3 regions of the Streptomyces sichuanensis genome follow, and region 3 is predicted to be linked to each of the others. Evidence: riboswitches for the same ligand, from Rfam matches in the RefSeq annotation. Region 3 holds a riboswitch; each other region holds the start of a gene.
What was found. Region 3 has a riboswitch for cyclic di-AMP ahead of LE181_RS29485 (C40 family peptidase). Riboswitches for the same ligand answer to the same signal wherever they lie in the genome.

Region 1: it holds a riboswitch for cyclic di-AMP, as region 3 does, so the genes downstream of both, LE181_RS15790 (transglycosylase family protein) here and LE181_RS29485 (C40 family peptidase) in region 3, are expected to answer to the same signal.
Region 2: it holds a riboswitch for cyclic di-AMP, as region 3 does, so the genes downstream of both, LE181_RS10380 (M23 family metallopeptidase) here and LE181_RS29485 (C40 family peptidase) in region 3, are expected to answer to the same signal.

Annotation. Positions count from the first base shown of each region.
Region 1 is NZ_JAIXMK010000047.1:15,171-20,961, forward strand. It holds gene LE181_RS15770 (nucleoside triphosphate pyrophosphohydrolase) at 1-617, shown strand, start outside; gene LE181_RS15775 (DUF6479 family protein) at 700-1,134, shown strand; gene LE181_RS15780 (cytochrome P450 family protein) at 1,148-2,416, shown strand; gene LE181_RS15785 (transglycosylase family protein) at 2,618-3,553, shown strand; cyclic di-AMP (ydaO/yuaA leader) riboswitch at 3,774-3,997, shown strand; gene LE181_RS15790 (transglycosylase family protein) at 4,002-4,775, shown strand; gene eno (phosphopyruvate hydratase) at 5,032-5,791, shown strand, end outside.
Region 2 is NZ_JAIXMK010000023.1:90,312-96,102, reverse strand. It holds gene LE181_RS10385 (GntR family transcriptional regulator) at 1-438, opposite strand, end outside; gene LE181_RS10380 (M23 family metallopeptidase) at 666-1,451, opposite strand; cyclic di-AMP (ydaO/yuaA leader) riboswitch at 1,464-1,617, opposite strand; gene LE181_RS10375 (M16 family metallopeptidase) at 1,893-3,269, opposite strand; gene LE181_RS10370 (M16 family metallopeptidase) at 3,299-4,648, opposite strand; gene LE181_RS10365 (DNA gyrase/topoisomerase IV subunit A) at 4,871-5,791, shown strand, end outside.
Region 3 is NZ_JAIXMK010000166.1:241-6,031, forward strand. It holds partial or broken gene LE181_RS29470 (NAD-dependent epimerase/dehydratase family protein) at 1-633, shown strand, start outside; gene LE181_RS29475 (spherulation-specific family 4 protein) at 630-1,337, shown strand; gene LE181_RS29480 (endo alpha-1,4 polygalactosaminidase) at 1,370-2,203, shown strand; cyclic di-AMP (ydaO/yuaA leader) riboswitch at 2,450-2,600, shown strand; gene LE181_RS29485 (C40 family peptidase) at 2,605-3,078, shown strand; gene LE181_RS29490 (carboxylesterase/lipase family protein) at 3,183-4,676, shown strand; gene LE181_RS29495 (YchJ family protein) at 4,727-5,146, opposite strand; gene LE181_RS29500 (MarR family winged helix-turn-helix transcriptional regulator) at 5,324-5,791, shown strand, end outside.

The DNA.
Region 1 (5,791 bases), on a different contig from region 3:
GCGCCCGCCTGCTCGACCTGGTCCAGGTCATGGACCGGATCCGGGCCGTCTGCCCGTGGAGCGGCATCCGCACCCACGAGGACCTCGGCAAGTACGGGCTGGAGGAGACGTACGAGCTGCTGGAGGCCATCGAGACCGGCGACCGGGAGGCGCTGCGCGAGGAGCTCGGCGACGTGCTGCTGCAGGTCGTCTTCCACGCCCGGATCGCCCAGGACGACCCGGACGAGCCGTTCTCCGTCGACGACGTCGCGGCCACCATCGTCGACAAGCTCATCCACCGCCACCCGCACGTCTTCGGCGAGGAGTCCGCCGAGACGCCCGAGGAGGTCAAGGAGCACTGGATGCGCACCAAGGCCGCCGAGAAGCGTCGCGAGTCCGTGACCGAGGGCGTGCCGCTGGGCCAGCCGGCCCTCGCCCTCGCGGCGAAGCTGGCCTCCCGGGTGCGCACCGAGGGGCTCGACGTGCCCCTGCCCGCCGGCGAGGGCATCGGCTACGAGCTGCTGGCCCTGGCCGTACGGGCCGAGGCGGCCGGCACCGAGCCGGAGACGGCCCTGCGGGCCGCGGCCCGCACGTACCGCGACGCGATCCGGGCCGCGGAGGCGGCGGCGGGGGAGTGACGGACGGGGCCGCGGAGGCCCTGGCTCACCCGTTCGGCCCCCGTGCAGTCTTGACGGGGCGGCCGCCGGGTACCCGACATCCATGCGCACCGATCACATGGACCTCGCCCTGCCGCACTGGGTCGGCGGCACCGCCCCCTTCATCGTGGGGCTGTGCGTCTGCACCCTGCTGATCCTCGCCTTCGTGTACGGACAGCGGTGGCGGGACAGGGAGCCACCGCCCCCGGCCCACCCGCAGCGCCGCCAGGGTTCGTGGCAGACCCGCGAGGAGCACGAGCGGGGACCGGCCACCCCCGATCACGGGCCCGGTCACAACGATGACGAGGAGAGCGCCATCGGCTACGTCACCGAGCACCGCGAGTCGGACCAGCTGCAGACGGAGGCCAACGGGGAGCGGGTGCTGCCGCACGAGATCAACAACCCGGGCAGCCATCCCGAGGAGCGGTCCGAGGACCGCAAGAAGTGGGACCCGGGCAGCAGCGGCGCCTTCGGCAGCGGCGGGGGCGGCCCGCACTAGGTAGCGTCGGGGCGTGCACGAGAACCGTACGCCCCCCGCCCCACCCCTGTTCACCTGGGAATTCGCCGCCGATCCGTACCCGGCCTACGCCTGGCTGCGCGAGCACTCCCCGGTGCACCGCACCGCCCTGCCCAGCGGCGTGGAGGCATGGCTGGTCACCCGCTACGCCGACGCCCGGCAGGCGCTCGCCGACCAGCGGTTGTCGAAGAACCCCGTGCACCACTCCGAGAGCGCCCACGGCAAGGGCAAGGTCGGCATCCCGGGCGAGCGCAGCGCCAACCTCATGACGCATCTGCTCAACATCGACCCCCCGGACCACACCCGGCTGCGCCGGCTGGTCTCCAAGGCGTTCACCCCGCGCCGGGTCGCGGAGTTCGCGCCCCGCGTGCAGGAGCTCACCGACCAGCTCATCGACGCCTTCGCCGCCAGGGGCGAGGCCGACCTCATCCACGAGTTCGCCTTCCCGCTCCCCATCTACGCCATCTGCGACATGCTCGGCGTCCCCGCCGAGGACCAGGACGACTTCCGGGACTGGGCCGGGATGATGATCCGCCACGGCGGCGGACCGCGCGGGGGCGTGGCCCGCTCGGTGAAGAAGATGCGGGGCTACCTCACGGAACTGATCCGCCGGAAGCGGGGGGCCCTGCGGGAAGAAGGGGCAGAAGACCTCATCTCGGGACTGATCAGGGCGAGTGACCATGGCGAGCACCTCACCGAGGACGAGGCCGCCGCCATGGCCTTCATCCTCTTGTTCGCCGGTTTTGAAACAACTGTGAACCTGATCGGTAACGGAACCTACGCCCTGCTGCGCAACCCGGGGCAGCGCGAGCGCCTCCAGCGCGCCCTGCACGACGGCGACGAGTCCCTGCTGGCGACCGGCGTCGAGGAGCTGCTGCGCTACGACGGGCCGGTGGAGCTCGCCACCTGGCGGTTCGCCACGCAGGACCTGGTCATCGGCGGCCGGCGCATCGCCGAGGGCGACCCCGTGCTGGTCGTCCTCGCCGCCGCGAACCGCGACCCCGAGCGGTTCTCCGGCCCGGACACGCTCGACCTGACCCGGCGCGACAACCAGCACCTCGGCTACGGACACGGCATCCACTACTGCCTCGGCGCGCCCCTGGCGCGGCTGGAGGGACAGGCCGCGCTGGCCACCCTGCTGCGCCGGCTCCCCGACCTGCGCCTGGCCGTCGATCCGGAGGAACTGCGCTGGCGCGGGGGGCTCATTATGCGTGGATTGCGCACTCTGCCCGTCGAATTCACCCCGCCGACGAACCCCGCATGACACCGCATCACCCGTCGTGACCTTCGCGTGACCTCGGCTACATCCGGCTTGTGAGGGCCCGGACCCGTCGCTATGTTCGACGACCACATCAGCCGCCACCCGAAAGGCCATCACATGCGTTTCGCCAACGGTAGACATCGACGCCCCCGTCAGATACCCGCCATCGTGCTCGCGGCGGGGGTGACGGGGGCAGGAATCGCGATGCCGCTCATGGCGGCCACCGGAGCCAACGCCGCGGACACCGGCACCTGGGACAAGGTCGCCCAGTGCGAGAGCGGACGGGTGTGGAGCGCCAACTCCGGCAACGGATTCTTCGGCGGGCTCCAGCTCACGCAGGAGATGTGGGAGCAGAACGGCGGTATCTCCTACGCCCCCCGCCCCGACCTGGCCAGCAGGTCCCAGCAGATCGCCGTCGCCGAGCGGATCCTGGCGTCCCAGGGCCCCGACGCCTGGCGCAGTTGCGCCGTCAGCTCCGGCCTCTCCAAGGGCTCCCCGGCGCCGGACGTGAACCCCGGCCGGGTCCTGACGCCCGAGCCGGAGACCACCGAGAAGCCCGCGCCCGGGCGCACCACCCCCGCCGCGCCGGAGCACGAGACGCCCAAGCCGTCCGCCCCGGCCCCCGGATCCACGCCCGCGCCGGAGAAGTCGCAGACGCCCGGCACGCCCTCCCCGGCCACCGACCCGTCGGCGCCCGCGACCGGCACCCCGGGCGAGGCGGACGGCAAGCACCGCAAGGACCCCTCGGCCGAGCCCTCCAACGGGCCCACCACGCCCGCCGGCACGCCCTCGGGCACCCCCTCCGGCACGCCCTCGGGGACCCCGTCCGGCACTCCCGCCGAGCCCGCGCCCGACACCTCGCAGAAGCCCGGCGACGCGGCCGGGGAGCCCGGCAGCGGCAAGCACCGCGCCGAGCCGGACCGCCCGGACGCCACCGACCGTCCCTCGCGTGACGCCGGCCGTACGGGCGTGCCCGCCGCCGGCGATTACACCGTGCGGCCCGGTGACAACCTGTCAGTCATCGCGCAGGAGCACGCGGTCGACGGTGGATGGCAGACGCTCTATCAGAAGAACGAAAAAACAGTCGGATCCGATCCGGATCTCATCCAGCCTGGTCAGCGGCTCGATATCCGTAAATAGTCGGGGGGTTCGGGGCGAATGTCCGTTCCAGTCGAAAGTGAGACATGGGTCTCGTTGACTTCGGCCTGGACGGCGCCCGTCCGTTCCGTGCAAACACCCTCTCACCTGCGGAAACAAGAGGTTCCTGCAGGTAACTTCCGGCAACTGTGGCTGAAAAGTGGGGTTTGAACCCGTCGGCCGCCTGTGTTTAACGTCGTCACCGCTCGCCATCGCGAGCACCACGGTCGTCACGCCGAATCCTGCCGACGGCCGGGGGAGTCGTCGCGCAAGCGCCGTTGGCAGGAGCGGGGGAACCAAGGTAAGGCGCCGGACCGGACCGACGGCCAACTGGCCGCAGGGGCGGGACGGCTTGGGGTGAAGCCCGGATCGCGCAAGCGGACCGGGCCGGGCAAACTCACAGCCCGAACCCGACAGCTCACCTCGTAGGCGTCGGTGAGGAAACCGACTTATGTCCAAGGGCAAGCACCGTCGTCCGTCCAAGGCCGTCCGCATCGTCACGCTCGCCGGCGTCACCGGCGTCGCCGTGGCAGCCCCGCTGATGGTCGCTACCTCCGCCAACGCAGCCTCCGTCTCCACCTGGGACAAGGTCGCCCAGTGCGAGTCCAGCGGGAACTGGTCCATCAACACCGGTAACGGCTACTACGGCGGCCTGCAGTTCTCGAAGTCCTCCTGGGACGCCGCGGGCGGCGGCAAGTACGCCTCGTACCCGCACCAGGCCACCAAGGCCCAGCAGATCGCCGTCGCCGAGCGGCTCCTCGCCATGCAGGGCCCCGGCGCCTGGGGCTGCGCGGGTGCGGGCGGTCTGACCGCCGGCGGCCCGAAGGCCAACGTCGACGTGTCCGGCTCCGGCTCCTCGAAGTCCACCACCTCGAAGAAGTCCACCACCGGCGAGCGCGGCGCGGTCTCCGGCAAGAGCCACGCCGACCGCGCCGAGCGCCCCGCGGCGCCGAAGCACGCCAAGCCGGCCCAGCAGGGTGCGGACGCCGAGAGCGCCGCCCCGGCCCGGAAGCAGGCCGCTCCGAAGCACGCCGCCCCGGCCCCCGCCCCGATGACCGTCAAGCAGGGCAACGGCGAGTACGAGGTCAAGCAGGGCGACACCCTCGGCTCGATCGCCGACGCCAAGAAGGTCGACGGCGGCTGGCAGAAGCTGTACGAGCGCAACAAGGACATCATCGACAACGCGGACCTGATCTTCCCCGGTCAGAAGCTGCACCTCAGCTGATCACCTGCTGAGCGTCTCCGCTCGTCCGCGGGACCGCCCCGCTCCGATGCGCCTTCCCCCCGAGCCGCATCGGAGCGGGGCTCCGGCGTTTGTCCGTGCGTTCCGTTCCCCGTTGAGCGAACACACCGGCGATTCGTCCCGTGCTTTCAGCTTTTGTGCCAATTTTCGGTCCGCGGAACGGTCCAAGGGCGGGCGCAGCCTCCGGCGCCCGTTAGGCTCGTGCTGCAGAACTCCAGCACACACGAAGGAGACCCTCGTGCCGTCCATCGACGTCGTCGTAGCTCGCGAGATCCTCGACTCGCGAGGCAACCCCACGGTCGAGGTCGAGGTCGGCCTCGACGACGGCTCCACGGGCCGTGCCGCCGTGCCGTCCGGCGCCTCCACCGGCGCCTTCGAGGCCATCGAGCTCCGCGACGGTGACCCGAACCGCTACCTGGGCAAGGGTGTCGAGAAGGCCGTGCTCGCCGTCATCGAGCAGATCGGCCCGGAGCTGGTCGGCTACGACGCCACCGAGCAGCGCCTGATCGACCAGGCCATGTTCGACCTGGACGCCACCGACAACAAGGGCTCGCTCGGCGCCAACGCCATCCTGGGCGTCTCCCTCGCCGTCGCGCACGCCGCCTCCGAGGCGTCCGACCTGCCGCTGTTCCGCTACCTGGGCGGCCCGAACGCGCACCTGCTGCCCGTTCCGATGATGAACATCCTGAACGGCGGCTCGCACGCCGACTCCAACGTGGACATCCAGGAGTTCATGATCGCGCCGATCGGTGCGGAGTCCTTCTCCGAGGCCCTGCGCTGGGGCGCCGAGGTCTACCACACCCTCAAGAAGGTGCTGAAGACCAAGGGCCTGTCCACCGGTCTCGGCGACGAGGGCGGCTTCGCCCCGAACCTGGAGTCCAACCGCGCGGCCCTCGACCTCATCCTTGAGGCCATCAAGGAGGCCGGCTACACCCCCGGCCAGGACATCGCGCTCGCGCTCGACGTCGCCGCCTCCGAGTTCTACAAGGACGGCGTCT
Region 2 (5,791 bases), on a different contig from region 3:
GGCGAGGGTCTCGTCGAACCAGTCGGCCAGCGGGCGCAGCTCCGCGGTCCGGCCCGCGCGGGCCCGCTCCTGGCCGAGCCGGACCAGTCCGCGCAGCACCTTCAGGTGGGCCTCCGTGCGGCGCTGGGCGGCCCGGGCGGCGCCCAGCGGCTCCAGCAGGGCGCGCACGTCGAGCAGGTCGGCGGCCTCCCGCTCGGTGGGTTCGGCGACGCAGGCGCCCGCGTGCCGCCGGGTGGTCACGAAGCCCTCGGAGGCCAGGGTGCGCAGCGCCTCGCGCACCGGGACACGGGAGACCCCGTAGCGGCGGGCCAGGAGTTCCTCGATGAGCCTGCTGCCCGGCGGGAAAACGCCGGAGACGATGTCGTCGCGGATCGCCGTGCACACCGCGTGCGCGGAAATGCGTCCGCCGGCGCGGACCGTCTCGCCATTGCCGTTCACGTACGGCCCCGCATGGGTGTACCTCCGACCAATGACTCAACCCCCGTGCAGCACGGCCGATTGACGCCCGTTCAGCGACTCTATGGCAATCGCTTGGGATTTCCGACGGGTCCGTCGTTTCATGGATATTTTTTGGCCAACCGGGAACGGGCACAACGCGAAGGCCCCGGCCGTGGGGGCCGGGGCCTTTCGTGAGGCTGTCGCCGCTCGCGCGGACGCGGGCGCTGCTACAGGCTGACGCCGTGCGCGCTCATGTAGGCGATCGGGTCGATGTCGGAGCCGTAGGTGGCGCCGGTGCGGGCCTCGAAGTGCAGGTGCGGGCCGGTGACGTTGCCCGTGGCACCGGAGAGGCCGATCTGCTGGCCCGGGGTGACCGTCTGGCCGACGGAGACGTCGAGCGAGGAGAGGTGCGCGTACTGGGTGTAGGTGCCGTCGTTGTGCTTGATGACGACGTTGTTGCCGTACGCGCCGCCCCAGCCGGCCTCGACGATGGTGCCGGCGGCGACCGCGTGCACCGAGGTGCCGGTCGCGGCGTGGATGTCGATGCCGGTGTGGCTGCCGGAGGACCACAGGCCGCTGGACGCCTTGTAGGAGGTGGAGACGTAGGAGCCGTCGATGGGGCTCACGTACGTGCCGAGGCGCTTGCGCTCCTCGTCGCGGGCGGCGCGCTCCTTGGCGGCGCGCTCCTCCTCGATCTTGCGCTTGGCCTCTTCGGCGCGCTGCTTGGCCTCGGCGGCCTTCTGCTTGGCGGTGGCCTCGGCCTGGAGGCGGATGGCGGCCTCGTCGGCGGCGCTGCGCTGGGTCTCCGCCTGGGCGTCGACGTTGCCGGCCATGACGTCGCCGATGACGACGGCCTGCGTCAGACCGGTGTCCTCGGGGCGCTGGGTGTCGTCAGAGGCGGCGAAGGCCGGGGCGGCGACACCGGCGACCACGCCCGCGGCGGTGAGGGTGGCTATGCCCGCGACATTGGCGCTGACACGCACGGCTCGGCTCGGACGACGGTGCTTACCCATGGCTGGGCGATCCTTTCCTTCCTTCTCGCCTACCGGGTTAGCTGACGGGTTCGGAGCAGGAAGGTCTCCTACGGCTCCCTCGTGAGAGGGACCCGATTCACCCCAGGGACGTTTGGGTCCCCGGCTCCCCTCGACTGGCGTCTCGGGGACTCGGCGATGGCTGCCCGGGGCCGCGGTTGCGGCTCCGATCTGACGGACTGCCGCCCTGACGCTAATCGGCGTCAGATTCGAACGGCAAACAGAACGGGGCTTTTATGACGTACGCCACACGACCAACATGCAACCACTGGATGAAAGTGGACATAAAGGAGGCGCATGAGCCCCTGAGGGCTCACACGCCTCCTTTGTCCTGCCATATCGGGCGCCACGGCCGGGAATACGGCGCGCTGAACCCCCGTCAGGCGTCAGGCCGGCGGGACGCCGGGCACGCCCGGGACGACGTCAGGCCGGAATGACCGTCACCGGGCCGATGCCCAGCGCCTTGACCGGCTCGGCGATCTCGGCCGCGTCACCGACGAGCACGGTGACCATGCGGTCGACCGGGAACGCGCTCACGACGGCCGCGGTGGCCTCCACCGTGCCCGTCTCCGCGAGGCGTTCGTACATCCGCGCCTGGAAGTCGTCCGGCAGGAACTGCTCGACCTGGTCGGCGAGGGTGCCGGCGACGGCCGCCGCGGTCTCGTACTTCAGCGGGGCGACGCCGACGAGGTTCTGCACGGCGACGTCGCGCTCGGCCTCGGTCAGGCCCTCGGCCGCCAGGGTGCGCAGGACCGTCCAGAGGTCCTCCAGCGCCGGGCCGGTGTTGGGGGTGTCCACGGAGCCGCTGATGGCGATCATGCCCGTGCCGGCGCCGTCGGAGGACGGCGGAGCCGAGCGCAGCACCTGGCCGAAGGCGCGCACGCCGTAGGTGTAGCCCTTCTCCTCGCGCAGGACGCGGTCCAGGCGGGAGGTGAGGGTGCCGCCGAGGCAGTACGTGCCGAGCACCTGGGCGGGCCAGACGCGCTCGTGCCGGTCGGGGCCGACGCGGCCGATGAGCAGCTGCGTCTGGACGGCGCCGGGGCGGTCCACGATCACGACGCGGCCGGTGTCGTCGGCGCTGACCGCCGGGACGGGGCGGGTCTCGGCGCTCGCGCCCGTCCAGGCGCCGAGGGTCTCGGCGAGGACCTCGTCGAGGTCGATGCCGGTGAAGTCGCCGACGACCACGACGGTCGCCGTGGCGGGACGCACGTGGGCCTCGTAGAAGGCGCGCACGGCGGCGGCGTCGATGCGCTTCACGGTCTCCTCGGTGCCCTGGCGGGGGCGGGAGAGCCGGGAGTCGGCCGGGAAGATCTCGGCGGCCAGCGCCATGGCCGCGCGGCGGGCGGGGTTGGCCAGCTCGTGCGGGATCTCGTCCAGCCGGTTGTCCACGAGGCGCTCGACCTCGTTGTCCGGGAAGGCGGGGGCGCGCAGGGCGTCGGCGAGCAGGCCCATGGCCTTGGCCAGCCGGGACGCCGGGACCTCCAGGGAGACCCGCACGGCGGGGTGGTCCGCGTGCGCGTCGAGGGTGGCGCCGCAGCGCTCCAGCTCGGCGGTGAAGTCCTCGGCGCTGAGCTTGTCGGTGCCCTCGGAGAAGGCGCGCGCCATGATCGTGGCGACGCCGTCCAGGCCCGCGGGCTCGGCCTCCAGCGGGGCGTCCAGGCTCACCTCCACGGCGATGACCTGCTGGCCGGGGCGGTGGCAGCGCAGGACGGTGAGGCCGTTGTCCAGCCGGCTGCGCTCGGGGGCGGGGAAGGCCCAGGGCGTGGCCCGGCCGGGGCCGGGCTGGGGGTGGAACTCCATCTGCGGGGTGCTCGCGGCCACGGCGTCGCTCACTTGGCCGTCTCCTCTTCCTCGTTCTGGTCGGCGGCGGCGCTGTCCTGCGGGGCGGTCGGCTCGTACACCAGCACGGCGCGGTTGCCGGGGTGCAGGCGGGCCTTGGCGACGGCCTGGACCTCCTCGGGGGTGACCTCCAGGACGCGCTGCACGGCGGTCAGGGCCAGCTGGGGGTCACCGAACAGCACGGCGAAGCGGCACAGTTCGTCGGCCCGGCCGCTGACGGTGGCGAGCCGGTCGAGCCACTCGCGCTCCAGCTGGGCCTGGGCGCGCTCCATCTCCTGCGGGGTCGGCCCCTCGACGGCGAAGCGGGCCAGCTCCTCGTCGACGGCGGCCTCGATGGCGGGCACCTCGACGCCGCCGGACGCCTTGACGTCCAGCCAGCCCAGCGAGGGGGCGCCGGCCAGGCGCAGCAGGCCGAAGCCGGCGGCGACCGCCGTGCGGTCGTGCCGGACCAGGCGGTTGTGGAGGCGGGAGGACTCGCCCCCGCCGAGGATGGTCAGGGCGAGGTCGGCGGCGTCGGACTCGCGGGTGCCGTCGTGCGGGAGGCGGTAGGCGGCCATCAGGGCGCGGGAGGGCACCTCCTCGCGGACGACCTCGCGCAGCTCCGCGCCGATGGTGTCCGGCAGGGTGCCGTCGCGCGGGGGCTGCTTGGCGTCGTGGGCGGGGATGGAGCCGAAGTACTTCTCGATCCAGGCGAGCGTCTGCTCGGGGTCGATGTCGCCGACGACCGCCAGAACGGCGTTGCCCGGCGCGTAGTACGTGCGGAAGAAGGCGCGCGCGTCCTCCAGGGAGGCGGCGTCCAGGTCGGCCATGGAGCCGATGGGCGTGTGGTGGTACGGGTGGCCCTCGGGGTAGGCCATGGCCGTCAGCTTCTCGAAGGCCGTGCCGTAGGGCACGTTGTCGTAGCGCTGGCGGCGCTCGTTCTTGACGACGTCGCGCTGGTTCTCCATGGACTCGTCGTCGAGCGCGGTGAGCAGCGAGCCCATGCGGTCGGCTTCCAGCCACAGAGCCAGCTCCACCTGGTGGGCGGGCATGGTCTCGAAGTAATTGGTGCGCTCGAAGCTGGTGGTGCCGTTGAGGGAACCGCCGGCGCCCTGCACCAGCTCGAAGTGGCCGTTGCCCTTGACCTGCGCCGAGCCCTGGAACATCAGGTGCTCGAAGAGGTGGGCGAGGCCGGTGCGGCCCTTGACCTCGTGGCGCGAGCCGACGTCGTACCAGAGGCAGACGGCCGCGACCGGGGTCAGATGGTCCTCGGAGAGCACGACCCGCAGGCCATTGGCCAGGCGGTGCTCTGTCGCTGTCAGGCCGCCGGAACCGGCCTGTTGCGTGGCCGTGTGACCCATGGGCATGTACGTCCCTTCGATCTCTTGAGATCTCGCGGTGCCTCGCGACGACTCGCGTGATGAACAGTGCTGTCACTGTATGCAAGCGCGCTGACATCTGGCGAAGTTCCCGACCCGCCGTACACGCCCGGGACGGGTCGCGGTCGGGGTTGTCAGTGGGGCGGTCCACAATGGTCGGCGTCAGTACCCGCCTCGGCATCGATCGAAGGAGCAGCAGCCGCGATGGCCCGCCGCAGCACGAAGACCCCGCCGCCGGAAGAGTTCGAGGAGCGGATCCTCGACATCGACGTCGTCGACGAGATGCAGGGCTCCTTCCTTGAGTACGCCTACTCGGTCATCTACTCCCGCGCCCTGCCGGACGCCCGGGACGGCCTCAAGCCGGTCCAGCGCCGCATCCTCTTCCAGATGAACGAGATGGGCCTGCGGCCGGAGCGGGGCCACGTGAAGTGCGCCCGCGTCGTCGGCGAGGTGATGGGCAAGCTCCACCCGCACGGCGACGCCTCGATCTACGACGCCCTGGTGCGCATGGCGCAGCCCTTCTCCATGCGGCTGCCCCTGGTCGACGGCCACGGGAACTTCGGTTCGCTCGGCAACGACGACCCGCCCGCGGCCATGCGCTACACCGAGGCCCGGATGGCGTCGCCGACGTCCCTGATGACGGAGTCGATCGACGAGGACACCGTCGATTTCGCGCCGAACTACGACGGCAGCGAGCGGGAGCCGGTGGCCCTGCCTGCCGCCTACCCGAACCTGCTGGTCAACGGCTCGTCCGGGATCGCGGTGGGCATGGCGACGAACATGCCGCCGCACAACCTGGGCGAGGTGATCGCCGCCGCCCGGCACCTGATCCGGCACCCGGGCGCCGACCTCGACACGCTCATGAAGTACATCCCCGGCCCCGACCTCCCCACGGGCGGCCGCATCGTGGGCCTGAGCGGGATCCGGGACGCCTACGAGACGGGCCGCGGCACCTTCAAGATCCGCGCCACCGTCTCCGTGGAGACGGTGACCGCCCGCCGCAAGGGACTGGTCGTCACGGAGCTGCCGTTCACGGTGGGCCCGGAGAAGGTCATCTCCAAGATCAAGGACCTGGTCGGCTCGAAGAAGCTGCAGGGCATCGCCGACGTCAAGGACCTCACCGAC
Region 3 (5,791 bases):
GCCCCCGACGCACGCCTGGTGCACCTGGGGTCGGCCGCCGAGTACGGACCCGCCGACGGCCACCGGCCCGTCACCGAGACCGACCCGGCCCGCCCCCTCGGCCTGTACGGGGCGAGCAAGCTCGCCGGCACCCTCGCCGTGACCGCCTCGGGCCTCGACGCCGTCGTGCTGCGGGTGTTCAACCCCGTGGGCCCCGGCGCCCCGTCCGCCTCCCTGCCCGGCCGGCTCGCCACCGAGCTGCACCGGGCCCGCCCCGGCGGCCGGGTGCGCACCGGCGACCTCTCCGCGCACCGCGACTTCGTCGATGCGCGCGACGTGGCCGACGCCGTCGTCTGCGCCGTGACGGCCCCGCGGCCGCTGCCCGGCGTCCTCAACGTCGGCAGCGGCACCGCACGCCCGGTCCGGGCCGTCGCCGAGGGGCTGCTGCACGCCGCCGGCCTCGACGGGCCCGGCGGCGTCCGGATCGACGAGGACGGCGACGGCTCGCCCCGCTCCGCCGCCGTCCCCTGGCAGCAGGCCGACATCACCGCCGCCGGCCGTGCCCTGGACTGGGCGCCCCGGCACCGGCTGGAGGACTCCCTCGCCGACCTGTGGGCCGGGGCCGGCGGCCGCCCCGCGGAGCCCGTCCGATGAAGCGCCCCGCACCGCACGCGCCGTGGGACGGCGACGGGCGCCTGCTCGTCCCGCTGTACGTGCACCCGGCGACCCACCCCGAGGAGTGGGCCGCCCTCGTGGCGGCCGCCCCCGGCCTGCACGCGGTCGTGCTCAACGTGGCGGACGGCCCCGGCAGCAGCTGTGACCCCGCCTTCCGGGACGTCGCCCGACGGCTGCGCCGGGCGGGGGTGCGGCTGCTGGGCTACGTCGACACCGGCTACGGCCGGCGGCCGCCCCGCGCGGTGGCCGCCGACGTCCTCCGGCACCGTCGGTGGTACGGCGTGGACGGCGTCTTCTTCGACCAGGCCGCGGCCGACGCCGCGGCCCTGCCCCGCTACCGCGGACTCGCCACCGCCGCCCGCCTGCTGGGCGCGCGCTGCGTCGTCCTGAACCCGGGCACCCATCCCGCCCCCGGCTACGCCGCGCTCGCCGACCTGCTGGTCACCTTCGAGGGGACGTGGGAGGCGTACCGGCGGGCCGGTGTGCCCGCGTGGACCGCCGACCATCCGCCGGGCCGCTTCTGCCACCTCGTCCACGCGGTGCCGCCCGACCGCACCGCACAGGTCGCGCGGACCGCCGCGGCCCGGGGGGCCGGGGTGCACTGTGCCGTTCCGGGCACGGGGGCCAACCCCTGGTGCAGCGTGCCCCGCGCGGGGGAACGGGCCGTGGGGAGCACCCGGTGACGGGGCGGCCGTCCGGGGCGGGGCTCCGGGGCGTGCTGCTGCTCGTGCTGCCGCTCGTGCTCGCGGGCTGTTCGGGCTCGTCGCCGGACGAGGCGCCGGGCGGCGACGAGCGTCCGGTGGACCGCATGAGCGCGGCGCCGGACGGCTCGGCGCCCCCGGCGTCGCGCCGCTGGCAGCCCCGGCCGGGCCTGCGCTGGCAGTGGCAGCTCGGCGGGAAGGTCGACACCTCGGTCGACGTCCCCGTCTACGACATCGACGGCTTCGAGAACTCGGCGGAGACGGTGGCGGAGCTGCACGCCCGCGGCCGCAAGGTGATCTGTTACATCAATGCCGGGGCCTGGGAGGACTTCCGTCCCGATCATTCTGAATTCCCCAAGTCGGTGCTCGGGAAGAACAACAAGGGCTGGGACGGCGAGAAATGGCTGGACATCCGCCGTCTCGACGCCTTGCGGCCGATCATGGCAGCGCGGATCGACATGTGCCGGCAGAAGGGGTTCGACGCGGTCGAACCGGATCTGACCGAGGGATTCCGCAACCGCACCGGTTTCTCGCTGACCGCCGCCGACCAACTGGCCTTCAACCGAATGCTGGTCAAACTCGCTCATGACCGCGGACTGGCCATCGGTTTGAAGAACGATCTCGAACAGATCCCGGAGCTGGTGCGCGACTTCGATTTCGCGGTCAACGAGCAGTGCGCCCAGTACGGCGAGTGCGAGAAGCTCACCCCCTTCGTGAAACAGAACAAAGCGGTCTTCCATGTCGAATACGACCTGTCCCCGAGGGAGTTCTGCGGCACGGCCGGGCGGCTGGGGCTCAGTTCCATGAAGAAGAAGCTGGAGCTGGACGCGTGGCGGCAGCCGTGTTGAACGCACGTCGCGGAGTTGGCCGTTCCGCGCTCCAACTGCCCGGGGAGGAAGGGGTTTAGCGGCAGGCGGCGGGCCGTGGAACTGCCGCGGTTCCCTGTTTGCATCTGAAGTGAAGAAGTTCACAGATGACCGTTTGGGGCCCGAATTTGAGCGACTGATGGTGCAGGATCTCTCACCGAACACAAGATCCCGTCACCGAGGCGGGCGACCCGGGCGGACGCCGAGTCCTGCCGCCGCACCGGGTGCGGAAACGATTCGACGAATCGGCAGGAGCGGGAGACCCAAGCAGTACGAACCACGAACGCGGTGGTTCTTGGGGTGAAGCCACACCGTGGCCGGGCAACTTCGCAGCCCGAACCCGACAGGTCATCTTTCGTAGGCGGATGCCGAAGGGCTTTGGCATGTCTGCGATGCCTCGCATACCTGCGCTCATTTCCCGGGCCGGCGCCGCGTCGGCCGTCACCGCCGCCACGCTCGCGGCCACGGTCCTCGTCCCCGGCCTGGCCCCCGCGGCCCAGGCGGCGACCGCCGGCGAACAGGCGCTGAAGGTCGCCGCCGGCAAGCAGGGCTCCCCCTACCAGTACGGCGCCACGGGCCCCAACCGGTTCGACTGCTCGGGCCTGACGCTCTACTCGTTCAAGAAGGCCGGCAAGACCCTCCCGCGCACCGCCGCCAGCCAGTACAACGCCACCCGGCACCTGTCCGGCGGCTCCCGGCAGGCGGGCGACCTGGTCTTCTTCCACAGCGGCAGCAACGTCTACCACGTGGGGATCTACGCGGGTAACAACAAGATCTGGCACGCCCCGAAGCCCGGCACCTCCGTCCGGCTGGAGAAGATCTGGACCAACAGCGTCTGGTACGGCCGCGTCAAGTAGCCCCGCTCCACGGCCCCGCCGCCCGGCGGGGCCGCCACACGGTGGGCCGCACACAGCCGTCCCCGCACACATGGGATGGCGCGGTGCGGGGGAGGGCTAAGGGCATGGAGATACGTACTGCTCAGGGCGTCGTGCGCGGAGAACTGACCGCCGGGGGCCTCGCCGTCTTCCGCGGCGTCCCCTATGCCCGGCCCCCCGTCGGAAACCTGCGCTTCGCCGCGCCCCAGCCGCCCCTCCCCTGGGACGGGGTCCGCGACGCGCTCGTCTTCGGGCCGCCACCACCGCAGTCCGGGCCCGCCCGCATCCCCGGGGACCCGGCCGGCACCGACTGGCTCACCCTGAACGTCTGGACCCCGGACCCCGGCGGTTCCGGACTGCCGGTCCTGGTGTGGATCCCCGGCGGGGCCTACGTCTCCGGGGCCGCGGGCGATCCCCTGTACGACGCCGCGCTCCTGGCCGGCCAGGGCGGACTGATTGTGGTCACCCTCAACTACCGGGTGGGCGCCGAAGGCTTCGCCCACCTCCCGGGGGCCCCGGACAACCGCGGCCTGCTCGACCAGCTCGCCGCCCTCGACTGGGTGCGGCAGAACATCGCCCGCTTCGGCGGCAACCCGGACCGGGTCACCCTCTGCGGACAGTCCGCCGGAGCGGGCTCGATCGCCACGCTGCTCGCCGCCCCCCGGGCCGCTGGCCTCTTCCGCCGGGCCATCGCCCAGTCCGTGCCCGGCCTCTACGTGACGCCCGCCCTGGCGGCGGAGGTCACCGCCGATCTGGCCGCCCGGCTCGGCACCGCCCCCACCACCGCCGGGCTCGCCGCGGTGAGCCCGCAACGCCTGGCCGACGCCGTCGACCCGCTCATGGGGGAACTGCCCGCCCGCACCGACCGCTGGGGCCGGCTGGCCCGCTCGGGCGTCCCCTTCCTCCCGGTCGTCGACGGTGACGTCGTACCGGACGTGCCGTGGCGGAGCCTGCGCGACGGCCGCGCGAGCGAGACCGACCTGCTGGTCGGTCACACCCGGGACGAGTTCCGCCCCTTCCTCGTGCTCTCCGGCCACCCCGAGAAGATCACCGACGAGGACGCCGCGGCGGCGCTGCGCGCCCTGGCCCCCGCACCCGACGGCGAACGGGCCTACCGCGCCGCCCATCCGGACGCCTCACCGGCCGCGCTCTTCGAACTGCTCTACAGCGACGTGATGTTCCGCATGCCGTCGCTGCACCTCGCCGACGCCCACTCCGCCGGCGGCGGCACGGCCCACCTCTACGAGCTGTGCCTGCCCGCGCCCGCGCTGGGCGCCGCCCTCGGCGCCGCCCACGGCCTGGACGTGTCGCTGCTGTTCGGCACCTACAGTGCCCCCGCCGCGCGCCTGTTCCACGGGGACGAGCCGCCGCCCGGGGACGTGCTCGCCCTGGGGGACGACATGCGCCGCTCGTGGGCGTCGTTCGCCGCCCACGGCGACCCGGGCTGGCCGGCCTACCGGGTCACCGACGGGCGGCTCACCCGGCTCCTGGGCGCGGGGACCGGAACGGGCCCGTACCCCGAGGACGCGTCACGGCGGATCTGGGAGGGCCACGGCGTCGAACCCTTCGACCTCGTCTGAGGCCAAGGGGGGCCGGGCCCGCCCTCGTCCGGGGCGGTCCGCCGGTCCGGTCAGCCGACCGCGTCCACGTACACCCACAGTCCGTCCTCGCGGACGAAGCGGCTGAGCTCGTGCTGGCTGTCCGCCTCCCCTCCCACCCTGTAGTGGGCGCGGAACTCCACCGTGCCCTCCTGGTGGAAGGCGCTGCCGCCCGTGGCACCCAGGACGTCGAGACCCGTCCAGGTGATGCCGGGATCGAAGTCCAGCCCGGGCGGCCGCGTCGTGGAGTGCCAGGTCCGCAGCAGATAGGCGGCGTCGCGGACCACGAAGGCGCTGTAGCGCGAGCGCATCAGCCGCTCGGCCGTGGGCGCCGCCGCCCGGCCCTGGTGGAGGCTGCCGCAGCACTCCCCGTACGGTGCGCCGAGCCCGCAGGGGCACGGTGAGGTGGCGGTGATCGCCGGCTGCCGGCGTGGGCTCGTTCGTCTGGACACCCTCCGATTCTGCCTTCCGCCCCGACCCTTCCCGCCATCGGGTGACCACCCTTTCGCCTGTGTGCCCGCCGGCGGCGCTCCGGCGGCGACGGCCCGGGGGGTGCGGCCGGTGCGGCCGTTCTCCTCGTAGGCTCCGGGGGTGGCGCATGCGCGCCGAGGCGCGGTGAGAGGGGCCAGGTGGCAGGGGAAGCGGAGATCGCGACGGCGGAGCAGGCGGCGAACGACGGCCTCGTGCTGGCGTTCGGGCGGCTGCAGGGGGCCGCGAACCGGCTGGAGTACATCCTGGGCCGGGCGATCGAGGAGGAGTGCGGGATCAGCCACCTGATGTTCGAGGTGCTGCTGATCCTGGGCCGGGCGGGAGACGCGGGACTGCCGATGCGGGCGATCGCCCAGGAGCGCGTGCTGAGCACCGGCGGGGTCACCCGGCTCGTGGACCGGATGGAGGCGGTGGGACTGGTGGTCCGGGACGCCGACCCCGACGACCGGCGGGGACGGCTGGTGCGGCTGACGCCCCGGGGCGAGGAGACGGTGGTGCGGGCGGCACGGATCCACGTGGAGAACATCCGGCGCTTCTTCCTGGAGCCGCTGCCGGAGGACCACCGCGAGCGGTTCGCGGAGGACCTGAAGACCCTCAGCCACGCGGCC